2 regions of the Solibacillus sp. genome follow, and region 2 is predicted to be linked to the other one. Evidence: riboswitches for the same ligand, from Rfam matches in the RefSeq annotation. Region 2 holds a riboswitch; the other holds the start of a gene.
The links. A riboswitch is a leader RNA that binds a small molecule or an ion and turns the genes downstream of it on or off. The one in region 2 is predicted to bind glycine.

Region 1 (9,196 bases), on a different contig from region 2:
AAGTATCAGAATGAAAAAGTACCAGAGAATGGGGAAACAGTATTCAAAGTTAAATCAACAGTCATATCAATAACATGTCCTTACGAAGGAAAACCCGAGGTATAAAGGTATTAGGGCAAATCTTTAATCTCTTCGTACATATTAATTTCTGAAAATTCCATACTTTGTTATAATATAATTAGTAAATAAATAGAGATACTAAGGGAGTGCCAAAACTATGGAATATATCACGCTTAATAATGGAGTAAAAATGCCGATCGTTGGTACTGGTACAAATACGTATGGTAAACAAAATAATGACTATAACGGTGAATTAACAAATGAAATTCCTGAACTTGTATCAGCACTTGAACTGGGATATCGATCAATTGACGCAGCTATTAGTTATAGAAATGAAGAGCTTGTCGGGGGGATTTTAGCTGAAAGCACAGTGCCTCGAAAAGAGTTGTTCATTACGACAAAAGTTCCTGCGAGAGAAGAATATGTTTCTTCAAAGGAATCGACTCGAGCGGCAATCGATAATAGTCTGAAAAACTTTAAAACAGACTATCTGGACCTGCTTCTGATTCATGCCCCGATTGAAGACAAAGAGCAGCTAAAAAACACTTGGGAAGTATTTGAAGAATACTATGAGGCGGGTAAACTTAAAGCAATCGGCGTTTCGAACTTTAAGAAAAATCATCTAGATGAATTGAAAGAATTAGCAAAAGTGAAACCGGCCGTTAATCAAATACAAATTAATTTAAAAGAAAAGAACAAAGAGCTCCTGGATATATTGGAAGAAGAGGGCATTACACCTGTAGCGTGGGGGCCGATGAAAACGGAAGAACATCAAGAGGAAGTGTTGGATGAAATCGGTAAAGCGTATGGTAAATCGGGTGCACAAGTTTTATTGAAATACCAAATCGAGCGCGGTGTAGTCGTTATCCCGAAATCACATAATCGTGAAAACCAGGCAGCAAATCTGGATCTTTTCGGTTTTAAACTGACTGAAGCGGATGTAGAAAAAATTGAAAACCTTTAGTTAATCGCTACGTTTTTAAATCATTTAACCAGGCGCCTCCTATTTTGGGGACGCTTGTTCTGTATCTGCCTTTTTTAAAAGGCCACTTATCAAAATAAAAGCAACCATGCAAAACATTGTAATAAACAGTATGACCATCACGCCCATTCCTGCAAAGCCCTCTGCTTCCACAGGGGAATATTTAGGATTCAAGGGTAAAAGTATAATATTTATAGATTACCGATTATTTGGTAGATAGAAAGGAAGTCATCCATTGTCAAAAGGGCTTATTCATCATATTGAACTGTATGTTTCTGATTTAAAAAGTTCCATCAACTTTTGGGGATGGTTATTAGAAGAATTGGGATATGAATCCTTTCAATCGTGGGAAAGCGGACAGAGTTGGAAAATCGGAGAGACCTATATCGTTTTTGTGCAAGCAGAGGAACGGTATAAGGATGTACCTTATCATAGACGCAGAGTTGGTCTAAACCATTTGGCCTTCCATGCAAGCTCCCGTCAACAAGTAGATGATATGACAAGAAAGTTGGAAAGTAAAGGTATTAATATCCTTTATTCTGATAAACATCCCTATGCAGGAGGGGAAAATTATTACGCTGTATTTTTTGAAGATCCAGATAGAATTAAAGTTGAATTGGTAGCACCATGACCTTGCCTGTTTTGATGTTTTTTCTTCTACATGAAATTAAAAACGGAACGCCTACTGAATTGTAGATGTTCCGTTTTCACATATTCCAAACAAAGAAATCTATTCCTTCCGCATAATAAAGCTCAAATGTCTGCCTGTTGAGCGGTCTTGGCGATGGGAGAATCCATCATCGTCCATAAATGTGCACATACGGTCAACCGTAATATTTTTTTCAGGCACACCTGCAAGCATGCACTGTGTTTTCACGGTTAACTGGTTGTCGATATGGAATTTGCTCGTTTCTTCATTCCAGTACATAAATTCGTCCGCATAGCTGAGTGCTTTGAATTTTTCCTGAACATCGGCGTCCACTTCGAATTTCTCTTGGCTGATTGCTGGCCCGATCATTACTTTCAAATCACGTAAATCGCAATTTTCCTCTTGTTGTAAATGTTGAAGCAACTTTAATGTAATTTCTTTAATCGTCCCTTGCCATCCAGAGTGCACAGCCCCGATGACATTTGTTTTTTCATTATAAAATAAAACAGGCACACAATCTGCGGTAAAGCTTGAGATCACAACGTTCGGTTCGTACGTATACAATGCGTCGGTATCATGAACAGCAGTTGTATTGTCGGTTGCTCCTTTGCCGATTTCCGATTTTTCCACACGGAAGAAGTTGGCACTATGTGTTTGATTGGCGCATACAAACTCTGATAATTCGGTTTGCAGCAGTGAGGCAAGCTGTTGGCGGTTTTCGATAATATCAGCTTCGTTTTTGCAAACATGGAGTGCCATATTGTTGTCCTCGGCTAATGCTGGATCTTTTAATGTAATGCCTAGTACGCGTTTTTCATTATTTTCATAAAATTTTACCTTCATTTTATCACCCCCTGTACTATACCCGTAAATGCAAATTTTGTATAGGCAAATAGTGTTTGGTATAATGATTGGAAATAGGGGGAATGTGATGAAGAGTTGGCAAATCATTTTAACCGGTTTTTTACCTTATGTCATGGCGGTCATGGTTTTTATTGCATTTTCATTGCCTTATATAAATGAATCGATTACATTCGGTACGGCCATGTCCATAATTATTTATGTTTTGCCGATTTATTTTTTTGTCGTGATTCCCTGGTATTATGTGCTGTACTTCATGCGTAAAAATTACAGCAAACGGGCACTTTACTTAACAAGCTTTATTTTTTGTATTCTGCAGCCAATCGTATTCGGATACCTTATGAAAGCACCGGTCGGCAGCGCGTATTTTTTATTTTTTGTATCACCACCGTTTATAGTTGGCATAATGGTTAGTACATTATGTATTAGCATGTTCTACAAAGAAGATTTGCAGCAAACGAAAAATGGAAGGGGAGAGCCGATTGGAATTGACGATTGAATGGCAATACATTACAAAGACAAAGCAGGAAATAACATGGCGAAGTGATGCAATTCCTGCAGCGCATGCCTATACGCTCGTACTGGATATGGAAAATACTGGTCGCACAAAAAATATTGTGATGACAGATGAACATGACTGTACATGGACATTAAAAGAGCTGAAAAAATATTTGAAATCTCTCGAAACAGAACCTACCGAAGTGGAAGTGTATTTCGATGGCGGTTTTAATAGAGAAGAAAAGCTGGCCGGTTTAGGGATTGTTGTCTATTATAAACAGAATGGGAAAAACTATCGCTTGCGGACGAACCAGCTCGCGGAGTATTTAACATCAAACAATGAAGCGGAATATGCTGCATTGAATCTTGCGGTTGAACAGCTTGAGGAAATGGGCGTCCATCACCAGAAAATAAAAGTTTACGGTGATTCTCAAGTCGTTATTAATGAAATGAACGGCGAATGGGCAGTAACCGATAGTGTTTTGACAACATGGGCGGATAAAATCGATGCTAAGCTCCAAAAACTTGGCATTCGACCGGAGTATCAATATATTGACCGCAAGCTAAACGGTGAAGCGGATCAGCTTGCTAATCAGGCACTACAGGAAACCGAAATATACGCGGATATTGATATACGAAAAAGTAAGAAAAGATAAATAAAGGGGGATCTTTATGATTCGTTCTGTTGGCACAGGGAGTTCAAGTTTAAATAATCAGACACGTCCCCGAAATTTACAGCAACAAACTACAGCCTTCCCGAAAATCGGAGAAGAACAAGGTGTCGCACGAGAGCAGGAAAAGGTGCGAACGGATGAGGCTGAAAGAGGACCAATGATGGTTGGGGTCAAACCGAAAGCACAGCTGAAGTCCATTTTTGATGAACCGAATGGTGTCGTGAAGCTTAATGCGGACGGAGATAAGTTAGAAGTCAGCAAGCGTGCAATTTCACTCGCCAAAGAAGTACTCTATATTTAAAGAAAAAAGCTCCGCCGGGAAGATCTCGGCGGAGCTTTCGTTTTAAATTTTATTAATGTTTTTCAAATGCTCGTTCACCAGCAATACCTGGTTGCGTTAATTCGAATGGATTTAAAATAATATCCAACTGCTCAAGCGTGAAATAGTTGTACATTAAGCAAAGTTCGCGTACAGATTTGCCGCTATGCAGTGCTTCACGTGCAATTTGACTTGAACGCTCATAGCCTAAATGTGGAGCCAGTGCTGTAATTACTCCGATTGAACGTTCTACATAATCATGCAGTCGCGCTTCATTTGCTTCAATATGATCAAGACAGTATTTTGTAAATACTGTAAAGCCGTTTGTCATAATTTCAATCGACTGAAGCAGATTAAATACTAGAACTGGTTCCATTACATTCAGCTCAAATTGTCCTGCTTCTGAAGCAAGTGATATTGTCACGTCATTACCGATTACTTGGAATGCGATTTGGTTAATGACTTCCGGCATAACAGGATTTACTTTACCTGGCATAATAGAAGAACCTGGTTGACGCTCCGGTAAGCGGATTTCTGCAAATCCGGCTTTTGGACCTGATGCCATTAAGCGTAAGTCATTACAGATTTTTGACATATTCATCATTGCGATTTTTAACATTGATGATACTTCTGCATACGTATCGGTGTTTTGTGTACCGTCAATTAAATTGTCAACTTTTATGAACGGGAAACCACTGTAAGTCGCGATGTTTTCTACTGCCAATTTCATATATTCAGGGTCCGCATTCAGGCCTGTCCCGATTGCAGTTGCACCGATATTGATTTGCAGCATTGTTTGCTGCGCTTTTTTGATTCGAGCAATATCACGGGAAACAACGGCAGCGTATGCACCGAATTCCTGGCCTAAACGAACTGGTACAGCATCTTGTAAATGCGTACGACCCATTTTAACGATTGAATCGAATTCTACTGATTTTCTGATAAAGCTATCACGCATCATTTCCATCGCCATAATTAAATTATTTAACGTAGAAACTGTTGCAATATGAATAGCCGATGGGAATGCATCATTTGTTGACTGCGCCATATTGACATGGCTGTTAGGACTAATGATTGAATAAGTACCTTTTTCTTCCCCTAAAATTTCCAGTGCACGGTTTGCAATTACTTCATTGGCATTCATGTTCATTGAAGTGCCTGCTCCGCCCTGAATTGGATCTACAACGAACTGGTCATGTAATAGTCCTGAAATAATGTCATCTGATGCTTGTGCAATTGCATTAGCAATTACTGGATCCAATTTGCCGATATCGGCATTTGCAAGTGCCGAACTTTTCTTTACGATGGCAAATGCACGAATTAATTCAGGGTGCATTGTCATTTTAGTAATCGGGAAATTTTCTAATGCACGAGTTGTTTGAACGCCGTAATAAACGTCCTTTGGAATTTCTAATGTGCCTAAAAAGTCTTTTTCAATACGTGTACTCATCTGTACAAACCCTCCAAGAGAATGGTGTAATAGTTGGATAAACAACTACATTATACGCCATATAATGATAAAAGCTTACTTGCTGAATTATTAGTTTATTTGATTTTCTCAAGTAAGTTTAAATTAACCAATATTAACAAATATAATGAGGGCTATTTTGTAACTTTTTGATTTTTTAAACGACTAATAAGGAAAGGAATGAGGTGGTTGATATTGAAGAGGTGGCTAAGTTACATGTTGGTCGTGGGGATGATCTTGGTCCTTGCAGCATGTAATATGAAAGAAAACGAAACATCATCCGATTCAACTGAACCCGTGCAGGAAGAAAATAATGAGAATAAAGTAGAATATGAATTACTGTTTCATTTGGATTCGATACCTCCTGAGGTTGGTACGAGTATTTCAATCGTGCAGGATGAAAAGCTTTATACTACTTGGGCAGAGATTTTTGGTTTTGAATCGGTTCCACCTGTCGATTTTGAAAAAGAGGAAGTACTGTTTGTCACAGGATATTCAGATGGCTGTGGAAGAGAAATTGAAGAAATCGAAAAAGATGGGGATACTTTAGTCATTACCTTAAACTATCCGGAAAATATTCGAAGCGAGAAAGACATCGCCTGCACAGAAATAGCTTTAGACAATACTTATGTTGTCAAAATGAAAAAGACAGACACAACAAAAGGTAAGCTGATTGATATCAATCGGACAACATATGAAGAAGATTCGACGGTTCAGGAAAAACTGCATTAAACGAATACAGTAATACGAGGGGCTACCAATTCCTCTATATGAATATTACACTGAAAATATCGAATTTTCGGTGTAATATTTTTTTGGTCATAAATTTTCTGCAAATAGAAAACATTATGTTGGGAATAAGGTTAAATTGCTATTTACATAATAACAGGCTACGTTTATCCATTGTAAGACGGGCAAAAAATTGGTAATATGAATTATCGTACAATAATAGTATTGAACGCGAACTATAGAAAACTGGAAGATGCCAGGGAACTATAGGCAACTAATTGCATACATATCAAGCGTTGATCGCCGTGGATAAAACTACTGGCGGGAGCAGTTTCTGGAGAGAGCGCGATAATTCGCGTCGCCGAAGGGTTCATAATCTCAGGCAAAAGGACAGAAGAGTAATGAGAGATGCTTCTCTTTAACATTAGGTGTGAGAAAAATACCCTTTGTTTCATGAAAAGCCCTCGATAGATGTCACAGATTTTTTGAAATCTGGACGCGATTTCGCAGAGGCGAGATCGATTATTCTTACAAACAGGGACTGGCGCATAATCAGTCCCTGTTTTAATTTTCCAGAAAAAATTACTTGATGGACCGCGGTGAAGTACTTATTATTTTGCGCTGTGTAAACAGACAAAATACTTATCCTTTGGAGGAATCGTTTTGGAACAACAAGAATTAAAGCGCGACCTGAAAAATCGCCACGTTCAGTTAATAGCGATTGGAGGAACAATCGGAACGGGGTTGTTTTTAGGGTCAGGTAAAGCGATCTCACTTGCAGGACCTTCTATTATCTTTGCATACTTAATCGTTGGAATCGCACTATTTTTCGTAATGCGTGCACTTGGCGAATTGCTTTTATCAAAAGGCGGCTATGCATCATTTACCGAGTTCGCCACTGAATACCTAGGGGATTGGGCAGGCTATATTACCGGCTGGACATACTGGTTCTGCTGGATTATGACGGCAATGGCGGATATTATCGCTGTCGGTATGTACACGCAGTACTGGTTCGACATCCCGCAATGGGTACCGGCTATCGCATGTTTAGTAGTCTTACTTATTCTGAATTTATTGACGGTCAAACTTTTCGGAGAGCTGGAGTTTTGGTTTGCGTTAATTAAAATCATCACAATTGTTGCGTTGATTGCGATAGGCATTGTATTGTTGATCATTGGTTTTGAGACTGATACAGGCAAGGTTGCTGTCTCGAATTTATGGGAGCATGGCGGATTGTTCCCGAATGGTACATTTGGATTTTTAATGGCATTCCAAATGGTTGTCTTTGCATTCGTTGGGGTTGAATTAGTAGGGGTTGCTGCTGCTGAAACGGCAAACCCGCAAAAGAATATCCCATCTGCTATTAATAAAATTCCCGTTCGTATTCTGCTGTTTTATGTAGGGGCATTATTTGTAATTTTAACAATCAACCCTTGGGATACATTAAGTGCAGCAAGCTCGCCATTCGTTCAGGTTTTCGCATTGGTAGGAATTCCAATTGCAGCAGGTTTGATTAACTTTGTTGTGCTGACATCAGCTGCTTCTGCAGGAAATAGCGGAATGTTCTCAACGAGCCGTATGCTGTTCAGTTTAAGTAGTAATAAACAAGCACCGAAAGCTTACGGTAAGTTAAACAAAAATGCGGTGCCGCAAAATGGTCTGTTATTTTCTGCGGTTGTAGTATCGATTGGTGCATTGCTTAGCTATTTCATGCCGGACGATGCATTCAGTATCGTGACAACAATTAGTGCGATTTGTTTTATTTGGGTTTGGAGCATTATTCTGATTTCGCATATCATTTACAAAAAGCGTCATCCAGAATTACATAAATCTTCAATTTTCAAAGCACCTTTAACACCATTCGTTAACTATTTAATATTAGCATTCTTCCTGTTTTTACTAATCATTATGGCTATTTCCGAGTCTACGAGAACTTCGCTGCTGTTAACACCGTTATGGTTTTTACTGCTGTTTGTTCTTTATAAGGTTCGAAAGAAATAAATGTAAAACCGGGTTTCCATCGAGGAAGCCCGGTCTTTTCTATTAGTTTATTTTTCGCAAAAATTGGCTTCTTGCTTCTGAGAAGATTTTATTGTCACAGGAATCACAGGAAAATTTGCCGCTCATATTCCGTTTGTAGTTCCGGTATTTTACTGTTCCTTCTATTAATAAAAAAGGTTTTTTACAGCAGTAGCAAATGGTTTCGTAGGTTATCAAGTTAGCTCCTCCTTTGCAAACAATGGTTTGTTGTTTAACAGATGGAAATAAACGATACATGCGATGACAACACCGATTAAAGCGAAGATGCTTGTTGTCAGTTGAATCGTGTAGATTTCCGCCAAAAATCCGATAATCAAAGTTAAAGTGATCTGCATCACACTTTCGATCAGTCCAAGTGAACTGCCGAACCGTCCCATCAATTCAGTCGGGATTGTTTGCTGGTAAAATGTCGCGTAGCCCGTATTGCTGAATGCCATAAACAGTCCGAGCAAAATAAAGGCAGCGACCGCAATCATTAAATTATGTGAAAAGTAAAATATAAAGTAGGAAAGTAAGGTACATGTAAATCCAAGGCCGATGTACGAAACGAGTGACAGCTTCTTCACGAATCGGACAGCCAAATAGCCACCGACAATGGCACCGATTCCTGTGATTCCTACAATGATGCCGTATACCGAATCCGTCACTTTATGAAAGTCTTTTAAAAACGACATTTCCTGGGAATCAAGTGAAAAGCAAATCATCAGCGCTGTTGAATATAAAACGAAGAATTTCAACAGCGTTTTGCGTTGCGAGATAAATTTCCAGACAGTAATAAAATCATCTCGAATAACAGCAAGTGTGAGTACAGATGATTGAGTGGCCGACTTGATCTCTGGATTTGGCAGCAAATACATCATGTATGAGCTAAACAAAAGCATAAACCCATTCACCCACATCGCAGTGGCAGTACTGC
Region 2 (9,196 bases):
TGATCGTTTTCTACAGCATCCATAAACTCTTTTGTTAATGTAACCGAAATATTAGCGCCTGTCAGGAAATCCGGATTATGGACTGAATACGTTCCGCCATCACGCAGCTTTGTTTCAGCGTCACGAATAATCGCTTCGTTAAATCCGCCAAAACCTTCAATATTTTTATAGTTCACAATGCCTTGATACATCGCATCTTCCTGCTGTGTTAAAGGCTTGAATTTTAATTTTTCTTTTGCAAGACGAATAATTGTTTCGTCTGCTGTATTCTCGATCAAATAACGCAGAATACGCGGATTTTGCATTTTTGAAATGATAAACTCCACAATATCCGGATGCCAATCTGCCAGCATAATCATTTGGGCTCCACGTCTCGATCCACCTTGCTCAACAAGATGTGTCAGTTTGGCAATATCATCTAGCCAGCTTACTGATCCGCTTGATTTACCGTTTACACCGCGTGCCAATGTATTGCGAGGGCGAAGTGTCGAACCGTTCGTACCAACACCACCACCACGGCTCATAATTTCCATTACTTGCTTGCGGTGATCACTGATGCCTTCACGGGAATCGGCTACAAATGGCATTACATAACAGTTGAAGAATGTTACTTCTGTTTCTGAACCTGCTCCGTAAATTACACGTCCTGCAGGGATAAAGTTCATCGACACAAGCTCTTCGTAAAACTTCCCGAACCATTCCTTGCGCTTTTCTTCTGTTTTTTCAACTGAGGCTAAGCCTGTCGCATTACGCTTCGCAATTTGCTCATAAAAAATTTCGAGCGGCTTTTCAATAATATCCAATGACCGTTCGATAATACCTGTCTCTTGTTCTTCGCCTTCTAATACATGACGGTAATCTTCGTCAATTTTAATAAGGGCGGTTTTCTTTTCCTGATTAATCGAATGAATAATGCCAAGTCCACGCGCCGGGAATTTAGGATCTTGTTTAACTGTCAAAACAACAAAATCCCCTGTTTTTAATGTTTTCTTTTCCGTATCTTTAAAAGAATAACGGTCAATCATTACAAGACGAGATACACCTTTATGCGTAATATGCATATCCGGTGTGATCGGGTGCACTTGAGGAAATTGCTCAATATCTTGATTTAATTGATTGACTTGGATGGATTGTTCTAAAACACTTGCCACCGCGTAAGCCCCCTTTGAACGATTTAATAATTTTAAGGTTCCCTTCACGAATGTAAACTAAACACATTTTATACCATATATTGTGCTAATTTATTAAATACCATTCTATATGTTGGGTTATATAATTTCACTTAAAAAAGATTACAATAAATCTTTTTTTCAAACAAGGGGTTGATTTTTTTTTGTTTTTGTTGAATCCATCTATATCAACGTTTCGGGTATAAAAATTTTTTTGCAAAAAATAAAAACACACGTTCGTAATCTATTTTTTGAAATTCCATTCATCTGTCAAATATTTATTTTGCATCAATTGTTCTACATATTGAGTTTGCTGCTCTGTTAATACATAAGGAATTAGTTCTATGTTCAAAGCTATTTCAAATCCTTTAGAAAATGCGTCTACACATTGCTCGACTGTGAATGGTGTGTCGACAAACTGATTCATCGCAACCGCTTTTTCGGGTAACTTTTTCCGCATTTTTTCTTTAGCCTCAGCCGTAGCAAAATTAAATACCGATAGCAGCAGTTCTTCGTTCAGATCAAGTAAAATGGCGCCATGCTGCAAAATTACACCTTTTTGACGTGTTTGCGCACTGCCCGCTACTTTTTTCCCTTCAACCACAAGCTCATACCAGCTCGGCGCATCAAAACATACCGCGCTCTTCGGTTTCTTCAGATCATCCAGTTGTTCCTTCGTCTCCGGCACACTAAAATAAGCGTCCAGTCCTAAAAGACGGAACCCTTGTAAAATTCCTTCGCTAATGACACGATATGCCTCTGTAACGGTTTCCGGCATATTTGGGTAGCTCTCTGACACAATCACTGAATATGTAAGCTCCTGGTCATGTAAAACGGCACGTCCACCTGTAGGTCGACGGATGAAACCTAAGTTTTGCTTTTTTACAGCTTCTAAATTAATATCTTTATGTACTTGCTGGAAATAACCGATTGATAATGTTGCAGGATTCCACTCATAAAAACGAATAACCGGCGGGATTTCCCCTTGGCTATGCCAATCCAGCAATGCTTCATCCAGTGCCATGTTATAGGCCGGGCTGCATGGACCCGAATTTATAAAATACCATTGTTTTTTCACAATTTTTCGCCTCCACCAATTCATTTTAACAAACTCGCTCGACTAACTCTAGTTCATCTCTTATAATAGATAGTACAGAAAGAAAGGGGCAATATCGCAGTGACAATTTTATATACGATTCTAGTAATTTTAGTAGTAATCGTTGCTTACGTAGTAATCAACTCTATGCGCTTGAAAAAATCCGTAACAAATTTAACACAGGAGCAATTTATTGAAGGCTACCGTAAAGCACAATTAATCGATTTACGCGAACCTAAAGAATTTGAAGCGGGACACATCTTAGGTGCTCGAAACATTCCGATGACGCAACTTAATACACGTCATAAAGAAATCCGTCCAGACCTGCCTGTATACCTTTATTGCCAAAACTCTGGTCGTAGTGCACGAGCAGCGCTGACATTAAAGAAAAAAGGCTATAGCCAACTGTTCCAATTACAAGGTGGTTTCAAAACTTGGACAGGTAAAGTTAAATCGAAAAACTAATTCTAAAAGTTCTCTACATCGTAGAGGGCTTTTTAATTTTCATTCACCTGCCCAACGAATTGAAATAGTCTGAATATCAGCAGTTCCTACTATTATATAGTGACACGTTAGAAGTCTAACCTTACTCATAGAAAAAAGGTCAGAAAACAACTCTGACCTTTTTGTCACAATTTATGAAATTGTTACTTTTTCTTTTTTTGTATAACGTAATACCGGTGTACGTGCAGCACGCGTTTCATCTAAACGGCTGATTACCGTTGTATGTGGTGCTTCTTGTACGATTGATGGGTTATCGATTGTTTCTTGAGCAATTTGAATCATTGCATCACAGAATGCATCCAATGTCTCTTTTGATTCTGTTTCTGTTGGCTCGATCATAATACCCTCTTCCACATTTAATGGGAAGTATACTGTTGGTGGATGGTAGCCAAAATCAAGAAGGCGTTTTGCTATATCCAATGTACGAACACCTAATTTTTTCTGACGACGGCCTGATAGCACGAATTCATGCTTACAATGACGGTCGTACGGTAAATCAAAATGCTCTTCCAGACGGCGCATCATGTAGTTTGCATTTAGTACAGCATATTCTGTTACAGCCTTTAAGCCATCTGGTCCCATTGATCGGATATACGTATATGCACGGACATTAATGCCGAAGTTTCCGTAGTAAGGTTTTACACGACCGATTGATTGTGGACGGTTGTAATCGAAGTGGAATGTACCATCTTCTTTTTTCACTAATACTGGTTTAGGCAGGAATGGGATTAAATCCGCTTTTACCCCGACTGGACCTGAACCCGGACCACCACCACCGTGTGGACCTGTAAATGTTTTGTGTAAGTTTAAGTGAACACAGTCAAAGCCCATGTCGCCAGGACGTGCTTTACTCATAACAGCGTTTAAGTTCGCGCCGTCATAGTAAACCTTACCGCCGACACCGTGCACGATTTCAGCCATTTCTAAAATATTTTCTTCGAATAAGCCTAAAGTGTTCGGGTTTGTCAGCATAAGCGCTGCTGTATCAGGACCGACAACACGGCGTAAATCTTCAAGATCAACTAAGCCGTCTTCACCTGATTTGATTGTGATTGTTTCAAAACCTGCAACTGTAGCAGAAGCCGGGTTTGTACCGTGAGCTGAGTCCGGTACGATTACTTTGTTACGGTGACCTTCCCCATTTGCCTCATGGAATGCTCGGATCATCATTAATGCTGTCCATTCACCATGTGCGCCTGCTGCCGGCTGTAATGTTACTTCATCCATACCTGTAATTTCTTGAAGGGATGTTTGCAGGTCATATAATAATTCCATTGCACCTTGTACTGTTGACTCATCTTGTAATGGGTGAACATTGGCAAAACCAGCATAGCGTGCAACCGTTTCATTGATTTTCGGATTGTATTTCATCGTACAAGAACCAAGCGGGTAGAAGCCTGAATCCACACCGTGGTTACGTTTTGAAAGTGCTGTATAGTGACGCATAATATCTAATTCTGCAACTTCCGGCAGTTCAGCCGCTTCTTGGCGTACTAACTCTTTCGGCAGAAGTTCTTCTAGATCAAAATCAGGAACATCCAATGGCTCTAAGTTGTAGCCGACACGACCTGGTTTTGTAATTTCGAAAATGAGTGATTGGTTTTCGTTATGCATTGTAAGCCCCCATTTCTGCAACTAATTGCTCGATTTCTTCTTTTGTACGGATTTCCGTAACAGCAATGAGTGCATGATTTTCTAATTGTGGATAAACACGACCTAAGTCAAATCCGCCGATAATCCCTTTTTCGATTAATGCTTTGTTTAGCATTGTCACATTATGCTTTGTATTTACTACGATTTCGTTGAAGTGTGCACCTTGATAAGCAACTTCAAAACCAGCTGCTTCAAAAGCATTTTTAGCAAAGCGTGTCTTCACGATATTTTGTTTCGCCATTTCCTGCATACCTTGTTTTCCAAGGGCTGTCATTGCTACTGAAGAAGCAAGTGCCAGCAATGCCTGGTTAGAACAAATATTAGATGTCGCTTTGTCACGACGAATGTGCTGCTCACGTGCTTGCAATGTCAATACATAACCACGACGTCCATCTTGGTCTACTGTTTCCCCAACAAGACGGCCCGGTACTTTACGCATTAACTTATTCGTTACAGCGAAATAACCACAGTGTGGACCACCGAATGCTTCAGCAATTCCGAATACTTGTGCATCCCCAACAGTAATATCTGCCCCTAATTTTCCAGGAGGTGTTAAAACGCCAAGAGCTAACGGGTTTGCAGATACGATAAATAATCCTTTTGCATCATGTGTAATGTCTGCAAGCGGCTGTAGGTTTTCAACTTGACCAAAGAAGTTCGGATATTGAACGATTACACCAGCTGTTTGATCATCAATTAAGTCTTTTAGTGCTTCGATGTCTGTCACACCGTCTTTTGCAGGAATTGTAACGACTTCAATTGATTGTCCTGTTGCATACATTTTCACAACATCTTGATACTCCGGATGTACAGTCCCTGAAACAAGTAATTTACCACGACGTGTATGACCTGCAGCAAGCATACCCGCTTCTGCCAATGCCGTACCGCCATCATACATAGAAGAGTTTGCAATATCCATGCCTGTCAATTCTGCGATCATCGTCTGGAATTCAAAAATCGCTTGAAGTTCACCTTGAGAAATTTCCGGCTGATATGGTGTGTACGCAGTATAGAATTCCGAACGTGAAATAACGTGATCGACAATTACCGGTTTATAGTGATTGTAGACACCAGCACCTAAAAACGAAACATTGCTTGCTGTATCTTTATTTTTTGAAGCGAGTTGTGCCAGTTCCTTCATTAAAGCAGCTTCTGACTTTGCAGGTTTAATATTGTAGCTTCCTTGGAAGCGAACTTTCTCAGGAATATCCTCGAAAAGCTCATCAATTGTCGCAACCCCGATACGGTCTAACATTTCTTGTTTATCTTGTTCCGTCATTGGTAAATAACGATGTTTCATTGTTAACCCTCTTTTCAAAAGTTTAATCCCGCATTAACGGGTAGTAATTTATCTTCCTCGAAAGGCAGCAGATTGGTTCAACTATCAATCTAGGGGGATGAAGACCCCACTGATTGAAGTTTCACTTTATTTTGCACGTTTGTAAAATGGAGTTTCTACAACAACTGCTTTTGCTCTATTTTTTCGTACTTCAATTTCTAATTCAGTTCCAACTTCTGTGAAATTTGCGTCGATTAAAGCTAGACCGATATTGCGCTTTGTCATTGGTGACTGAGTTCCGGTAGTTACAAAGCCAATCTCTTCGCCATCTTTAAATACTTTATAGCCATGACGAGGAATACCTTTATCAATCATCTCGATACCTATAGATTTACGTGTTAGGCCATTTTCTTTTTGGTCAATTAATGCTCGCTGACCGATAAATTGCGGATCTTTCGCCAACTTCACTGCAAAGCCAATGCCCGCTTCCAGTGGTGAAATATCTTTTGAAATCTCTTGGCCATATAATGGTAGGCAAGCTTCAAAGCGAAGTGTATCACGTGCTCCTAAACCTGCAGCTACTACACCTTTGTCTTTTCCTGCTTCCAAAATTTTGTTCCAAAGATCAACAATTGCTGCTGGTGCACCGTAAATTTCAAATCCGTCTTCCCCTGTATAGCCAGAGCGAGAAACAAGTACCGAATGACCGCCTACATCTACATTGTCCTGGAATTTAAAGTATTTAATTGCTGTTAAGTCTGTTGCTGTTAATGTTTGAAGAACTTCCTGAGATAATGGTCCTTGCAAAGCGATTTGAGCATAGTCATCTGACATATTTGTCACTTTGACATCCTCTTCGACATGCTGCTGTAACCATTCAAAGTCCTTTTCAATGTTCGCTGCATTAACACATAGTAAATAACGGCTATCTTCCAAACGGTATGTCAGTAAATCATCGACAACACCGCCATCTTCATAGCATAGTGCACTGTATTGAGCCCCGCCAACTGTAATTTTAGAAATATCGTTGGAAAGCATCTTTTGTAGATAGACAAGTGCATCCGGACCTTCTACGATAATCTCCCCCATGTGGGATACATCAAAAAGTCCTGCACGGTTACGTACCGCATCATGCTCCTCTTTGATCGAAGAAAATTGTACCGGTAATTCCCAGCCGCCAAAATCAACAGTTTTCCCACCATACTTTGCATATTCATCAAATAGTGGAGTGCGCTTTAATTCATTTGTCATGTTCATTTCCTCCTTAAGTTATGTATAATCGTTTTGCTTTGCAAAGGGGGAAACAACATTACACCTATCAAAGTGTAAATCTATCTTTTTATTAGAATCATCAGAATATTAAAAGCCGATTTCTCCACAAAAAAAAGACAGACGAATCCCCTTTACCGAGATTCTCTGTCCTTGCACCTGAAAGTTACACCCAAATTTGATCTACTATCACAATTTAGGCTTTCCCCGTTGGTGGCTGTTTGCAACATTAGCTATAACAGCACTCTCCAGAGTTGCGTCCAATACGAGTCTTTTTGCCTGAGAGATTCATAGCATGGCTATTTGCTCCTTCGGCGACGTGACATCACGTTCTCTCCCCGTACCATCATCCGCGTTAGATTATTCACTTCATGTTATTGCTGTTCTTAGCAATATCCTAACATTGAATATAATGCAAACGCAATCTTTTTTTAATTTTATTCAAAATACGAACATTAACGAAAAATATTTAGAAATCATTCGCCTTTAAGGCGTTTTACCTGAAACCCGATATACTCAACAATCTGTCTTAATGTTCTCCCGGCTGTCAGTACTTGTATATGCCCAGCTAGTCGATAACTCTTTCTGCGTTGGTGATACAGGTTTTCCAAATCTTGCTCCGTTGATGTTTGAACAATGGGACGGTTTTTATCATTCCGAATACGCATATAAATATCTTCAAATTTTGCATCAAGAAAAAATACAAGCCCTGTCCGGCGCATAATTTTCCTGTTTTCTTCATTCACGGCTACCCCACCGCCTGTAGCGATAATGCATGCTTCATCACGAAAATTCTTTAAAAATTCCGTCTCGATTTTTCGGAAGTGTGCTTCGCCGTATTTCTCGAAAATTTCAGGAATTGTCATACCCTGCTGTCGTACAATTTCATGATCCATATCGTAATACGGCATTTTCAAGAAAAAACTTAAACGTCTTCCAATCGCACTTTTTCCGCACCCCATAAATCCTACTAAATAAATTTTTCGCATGCTGTTCACCTTCTTCTATTACGGACTACTTAATTAATTACGCCTCTACCTATTCTTTCGTTTCTATTTTGCGTCATAAATAGAAATATTTTTAGGTCAAACCAAATCGCATAATGCGACATTTTTTCGACTTTGCAAAAAGAAGTCGAACTTTAAGGTAAATTTAGCATATTTATCGTAGCACGAACGTAAATAGATTCCAATGAATTATATACTTTTATTTGCGCAAAATATGCATTTGTATAGAAAACAGCAGCTCCGGAAACTATGAACAATAAAAATACTGCCAGCAAAAATAATGCACCTTTCTCATTTTGCAGGCAATGGTAATACGATGTCTCTTTCTCGCTTTGTTCCATTTTTCATCTCTACTCTCATATTCACTTCATTTTCATCAACTGCCAGCTCCCATTTCTCAACAAAAGGCAGCATAATTTCATTCCCCCCTTTATTCGACCTTTTACGCAAATGCTGTTCTGATTTATCAAACACAAACAACCGCTCCTCCGGGTCATTTAATATTTCCAGTTGCAGCATATTCGAACTCAGCACCCTACCAGATGCAGAATTCATATTGTATTGATGTAGATCATAAACGAACAATTCCCAGTTCACCTCATCTTTCATCCTTTCAAGCTGTTGAAGATCCCGAACCCATATAAGGATAAGCAGGCTTATTGCGGTAAAAAGTACAAACACAGTTAACTGAAACAAGCTTTCCAGTAGTGTAAAACCTCGCTCATTTAATATTTGCCTCCATTTCATACACACAGTTCCTCTTCTTTTTCATTGTTGTCATATTGGACACATACTTGATTTTCATCATAACTCCATTGAAACTGAACGCCATCAATTTGCTGTACTCCGGCTGATTGTCCAAACCTTTTATATTTCATGGCTCCTATAAAAGCTGCTTCTGCAGCATGGGCTTGTACTTTTTGTATGGCTATTTGCTGTTTCATATTAAATGTGAACGGAATGATTGTCGACGAAAGGAAAAACAAAATGACGACTGCTAACAGTGTTTCTACAAGAGTTAGTCCTTCCTGGTTCATGAAAAATCTCCTTTTCTAAAATTCTGGCTTTCCCGATATTAACAGTGTATTGATGGCTTTTATTCTCAAAATGGTACGTTAGTCGTCCAAACGCCTGGACATTGCCTCTCGTATTAAATACCAGCCGGTTATTTGGAGTGGATAAATACATGTCAATTGCCCGAGCTATTCGCTGATCATAA

Region 1: it holds a riboswitch for glycine, as region 2 does, so the genes downstream of both, ABS917_RS07225 (amino acid permease) here and gcvT (glycine cleavage system aminomethyltransferase GcvT) in region 2, are expected to answer to the same signal.

What each region holds. Positions count from the first base shown of each region.
Region 1 covers NZ_JBELZM010000005.1:100,507-109,702, forward strand. Annotated here, with positions in the region: gene ABS917_RS07185 (aldo/keto reductase) at 218-1,024, shown strand; gene ABS917_RS07190 (VOC family protein) at 1,278-1,673, shown strand; gene pgeF (peptidoglycan editing factor PgeF) at 1,773-2,534, opposite strand; gene ABS917_RS07200 (ATPase) at 2,623-3,051, shown strand; gene ABS917_RS07205 (DUF771 domain-containing protein) at 3,035-3,706, shown strand; gene ABS917_RS07210 (DNA primase) at 3,723-4,025, shown strand; gene aspA (aspartate ammonia-lyase) at 4,078-5,493, opposite strand; gene ABS917_RS07220 (dehydrogenase) at 5,728-6,243, shown strand; glycine riboswitch at 6,565-6,644, shown strand; gene ABS917_RS07225 (amino acid permease) at 6,904-8,241, shown strand; gene ABS917_RS07230 (MFS transporter) at 8,454-9,196, opposite strand, start outside.
Region 2 covers NZ_JBELZM010000002.1:278,717-287,912, reverse strand. Annotated here, with positions in the region: gene ABS917_RS03575 (vitamin B12-dependent ribonucleotide reductase) at 1-1,151, opposite strand, end outside; gene ABS917_RS03570 (lipoate--protein ligase family protein) at 1,414-2,250, opposite strand; gene ABS917_RS03565 (rhodanese-like domain-containing protein) at 2,347-2,730, shown strand; gene gcvPB (aminomethyl-transferring glycine dehydrogenase subunit GcvPB) at 2,902-4,383, opposite strand; gene gcvPA (aminomethyl-transferring glycine dehydrogenase subunit GcvPA) at 4,376-5,722, opposite strand; gene gcvT (glycine cleavage system aminomethyltransferase GcvT) at 5,849-6,952, opposite strand; glycine riboswitch at 7,116-7,224, opposite strand; glycine riboswitch at 7,228-7,320, opposite strand; gene ABS917_RS03545 (shikimate kinase) at 7,447-7,959, opposite strand; gene comGF (competence type IV pilus minor pilin ComGF) at 8,269-8,724, opposite strand; gene ABS917_RS03535 (type II secretion system protein) at 8,721-9,014, opposite strand; gene ABS917_RS03530 (prepilin-type N-terminal cleavage/methylation domain-containing protein) at 8,923-9,196, opposite strand, start outside.